2 regions of the Apilactobacillus micheneri genome follow, and region 2 is predicted to be linked to the other one. Evidence: predicted binding sites of a transcription regulator. Region 2 holds the regulator's gene; the other holds the start of a gene.
The links. Region 2 encodes Rex, which represses fermentation and respiration genes when NADH is low (regulators of the CRP and FNR family bind a similar motif). Its sites were predicted from a motif close to TTGTGAANTANTTCACAA; they were not measured.
Positions count from the first base shown of each region.

Region 1: the regulator Rex is predicted to act here: its motif matches at 1,321-1,338, upstream of DY123_RS04330 (zinc-dependent alcohol dehydrogenase family protein).

Region 1 is NZ_QUBI01000003.1:123,539-126,018, reverse strand. Features, by position in the region: gene DY123_RS04335 (VOC family protein) at 1-242, opposite strand, end outside; gene DY123_RS04330 (zinc-dependent alcohol dehydrogenase family protein) at 262-1,263, opposite strand; gene scrK (fructokinase ScrK) at 1,528-2,406, opposite strand.
Region 2 is NZ_QUBI01000006.1:40,790-43,269, forward strand. Features, by position in the region: gene groL (chaperonin GroEL) at 1-613, opposite strand, end outside; gene groES (co-chaperone GroES) at 652-936, opposite strand; gene DY123_RS06540 (redox-sensing transcriptional repressor Rex) at 1,103-1,732, opposite strand; gene DY123_RS06545 (ABC transporter ATP-binding protein) at 1,901-2,480, shown strand, end outside.

The DNA.
Region 1 (2,480 bases), on a different contig from region 2:
TCAACATCAGTACAGTTCATAGAAAGATGGTTGATAGCACCATTTTCCATAGCAACTGGATCGCCTTCCCATGTTTCAATGGTTAAATTACCATATCTCATGAATGCACAACGGTTTTCACCATTGTGGAATGCGCCAGCTTGGTCAAAGCCTAATGCTTTGTAGAATTCAATTGTCTTATCTAAATCTTTTGAAGGGATTCCAACATGTTGTAATCCATCAAAGTAATCGTTTAAAGCCATAATTTTATCCTCCAAATAATTAGTCAGAAACTTTAACTACACATTTACCTTTAAGATCTGAAGTACCGTTTAGAACGCCTTCAACATCTTCTAGGCTGATAACATTATCAATAATGTCAGCAACATCTACACCCTTGCTTTGTAGTAATGCAATAGCATCTTCGAATGAGTTAGGATTGATGAATGCACCTTGGATAGTTAATTGTTTTTGGAATACTTCGTAAGTGTTCATTTCGAATTTTTGGTTAGGAGCACCAACACCGAACATTAATACTTGAGCACCCTTAACTGTTGCTTCAACAGCTTGTTCTTGAGTAGCTGGTTGACCAACAGCTTCGATAACAACATCATATTCTGAAGGAATCTTTTCTTTAGTAGTGTTGATAACTTTATCAGCACCAGTCTTTTCCTTTTCAGTAGCTAATTTGTCATCATGACGACCAGTTAGAGTAACTGATTTAACACCATATGATTTTAGTAATTGAGCAAAGATTAGACCCATGAAACCATCACCAATAACTAGAGCGTTTTGGTAAGGTTTGATGCTTAATAAGTCCATACCGTGAACGGCACATGAAATTGGTTCACATGTAGCAGCTGATTTTAAATCAACATTTTCAGGTAATTTGTATACAACTTGTGTAGGAGCAGTGAAGTATTCTTCTAATCCACCGTTTCTAGTAACACCAACGGCTGATAAGTTTTCACATAATTCAGGACGTCCAGTACGGCAGTACTTACATTTACCACAGTAAATGTTAGGGTCAACAGTTACACGGTCACCAACTTTGTAATCAGTAACGTCTGATCCAACAGCTGAGATAACACCTGAGTTTTCATGTCCTAAAACGATTGGAGGAACAGCTGGAGCTGAACCTGGAAGTCCATTGTATAATGCGTAGTCAGTACCACAGATACCAGCGTACTTAGCATTTACAACAACTTCGTTAGCCTTTGGTTCAGGTTTTTCAGTATTTTGAATTTCTAATTGTTTCTTACCAGTTAAAACTAATGCTTTCATAATTCAAGATCCTTTCATATTGAATTTCAAGTTTATTAATTTCTTGTGTAAAATGATTAATTAATCATTTCACAATCTTACAACTATTATGATAACTCATTTTTCAAAAAAAGAAAGCATTTTGTGGAAAATTTATTGAAAAATAATCGATAAAAAATAAGCACATCAAGTAAATCTTTGCTATGAAAGGGTTTACAAGTTGTGCTTATTTTTCAATTATTTTTATATTTTTTTAATTAATAATTATATTGTGCATAAATGCACTTAGTTTTTATTTATTAATGATGATGCTAATGCAAAATTACCATAAGTTGCTGAACCATTATCGTCAATTAATGGCATGATAATATAATCGTCTACATTATCAATTGTGATATATCCATTTAGTAGCTTTTCAAATTCTGCTCTTACTTTTTTAAGGAATGTTTCACTGACTACTCCGCCACCAAAAATGATTTTTTCTGGACGAAAAGTCAAAGTCATTTGAACAGCTGCTTGTGCTACATAGTAAGCCATGATATCCCAAACATGGTTATTTAATGGAACATCTTGACCTTTTTTACCCACCCTTTTTTCAAAAGTAGGGCCAGATACTAAGCCCTCTAAACAATCTTTATGATAAGGGCAAATACCTGCAAAATTAAGATCATCGGTATGACGCTTTAATTTTACATGGCCTAGTTCTGGATGTCCCATATCACCGATGAATTTACCATTAATGATGATTCCAGCACCAACCCCAGTTCCAATTGTATAGTAAACGATGGAATCTAAATCTTTACCATGTTTTTTAAAGTTAATATATTCACCATATACAGACCCATTAACATCAGTTGTCCAATATATAGGAATATTAAAAGCATCCTTCATAGTTCCTAAAAAGTTAACATTAGACCATCCTTCTTTAGGTGTATCAGTGATATATCCATATTTTGATGATTTTTTTCTAATTTCAATGGGACCAAAAGAGGCAATACTTAAAGCCACCAAATCTTTATATTTTTTAAAAAAGTTAATTGTTTTTTCAAATGTTTCTTCGGGCGTCGTTGTTTTGATCACTACACTATCAACAATTTGATAATCGTTATTACCAACGGCACAAACGAATTTAGTGCCGCCCGCCTCAATGCTGCCAAGTAGCATATTTGAGTACTCCTTATGTATTTTTTAATTATCTAATAATATTATTTTAATTATATTAATACCTACTTTAATAA
Region 2 (2,480 bases):
CAGTAACCATATATTGAGACATGTATCCGCGATCAAATTGCATTCCTTCAACAACATCCATAGTAGTGTTAACACCACGAGAATCTTCAACAGTAATAACCCCATCATTACCTACTTTTTCCATAGCATCTGCAATTAAGTTACCTACTTCAGGATTATCTGCAGAAATTGAAGCAATTTGAGCAATATCATTTTTATTTTTAACTTCATGTGACATGCTATGTAACTTATCTACAGCAACCTTAGTAGCTTTTTCAATTCCACGACGAATACCAACTGGATTAGCACCAGCAGTAACGTTTTTCATTCCTTCATTGACGATAGCTTGGGTTAAAACAGTAGCAGTAGTAGTACCATCACCAGCAATATCATCAGTCTTTGAAGCAACTTCAGAAACTAATTTAGCTCCCATGTTTTCAAAATGATTTTGTAAATCAATTGATTTAGCAATGGTTACACCATCATTAGTAATGTTAGGATTACCAGCTGATTCTTCCAAAACAACATTACGACCCTTTGGTCCTAAAGTTGTTTTTACAGTATTGGCTAATTTATCAACACCTCTTAGCATTGAATTTCTAGCATCTTCAGAAAATTTTACTTCTTTAGCCATAAATACTTCACCTCATTAAATTTTTAATAATTAATTTATTAATCAATAATCGCAACAATGTCCTTATCATGCAAAATTAAGTAAGATTTTCCATCATAGTCAACTGAAGTTCCAGCATATTTATCAAACAGTACTTTATCCCCAGCTTTAACAGATGGTTCTAATGTTTTGCCATTATCTAGAATACGTCCAGATCCAACAGCAATAACTTTTCCAGTTTGTGGTTTTTCTTTAGCATTATTAGCTAAAACAATGCCACCAACCGTCTTTTCTTCTTCATTTTGTGTTTCAATAACAACACGATCACCTAATGGTTTTAACATTGTTACTATCCCTCCAATTAACATTTAATAATCGTTAGCACTTAATATAAAAGAGTGCTAATTACAATTATTAATATATTATGTTTTATGATTAAATGCAAGAAAGATGCTTAATAAAAAAGTACCTTCATAATTTATGAAAGTACTTGGAAATTAGTATTTATTTTTAATTATCATAATGTTCAATAAAGTAAATAAGTGTTTGTAATTCATTTGTTAAATCTACATTTTGTACTCTGACATTTTTAGGAGCTGACAATCTTTTAGAAGTGAAATTCATAATTCCCTTAGCTCCACCAGCAATCGCTTGATCACAAATTTTTTGAGCTACTCCTGTTGGAACTGTTAAAATAACAACTTCAATTTGTTGTTCACTTAATTGTTTTTCAAGATCATTAACATCATATACTGGTACACCACTTTGAACAGTATTAATCATATTATCATGAATATCAAATGCTGCAGAAATTCTCACATTACTATCTTTGTGAAAATTAAAATGCAATAATGCTTGGCCTAAGTTACCTAATCCTACCAATGCTGCATTTGTTAAATGATCTTGATTTAAAATCTTTTTAAAGAAATCTAATAAGTCATCAACATCGTATCCATAGCCACGTTTACCAAGGGCACCGAAATAAGAAAGATCTCTTCTAATTGTTGCTGAATCAACTTGAACTGCATCGGCAAAAGTACTTGAAGAAATACGCTTAACTTTCGCACCATGCAATCCACTAAGATATCGATAATACATAGGCAATCTTTTTGCTGTTGCCCTAGGAATTTTCATGTCCATTGCCTCCTCTTGAGTTTTACACATAACGAACTATAATTTTAACACAAAAATATTGATTGTGAAATGCTTTTCAATCTTTTATAGTTGTATAATTTTAATAATATATACGTTATGTGCTAAAATGACTAGTATTGTTATATTTATAATCACTTACAGGAGGTGAATAGTTTGATTATTTTACAAGCTAATAAGTTAACAAAACGTTTTGGTGGAGAAGATCTTTTCACAAATGTAAATATGAGCATTCCAGAAAATGGTAAAGTTGGCTTAGTGGGTCGTAACGGTGCTGGTAAATCAACATTAGTAAAGATGATTTTAGGTAAAGAATCGATTGATGAAGGAAACGTTACAACTAAAAATGGCTTAACAATTGGGTATTTGGCCCAAAATACTGGCTTAAGGTCAAAAAGAACTATTATAGAAGAAATGGAATCTGTTTTTAAAGAGCTACGTGAATTAGAAACAAAAATACACGAATATGAACAAAAAATGGCTGATCCTAAAGTCATTGATAACCCTGAAAAGCTAGCAGAGATTAGTAAAATATATGATAAATTACAGGCAACATTTTTAGCCAAAAATGGCTTTGGATATGAAGCAGAGATTAGGTCAGTACTTGCGGGATTTGGTTTTAAAAAAGACTCATATAATAAAAAGATTAATGAATTATCTGGTGGTCAACAAACTCAATTAGCTATGGCTAAATTATTATTGGAAAAAAGAGACTTATTAATTCTTGATGAACCTA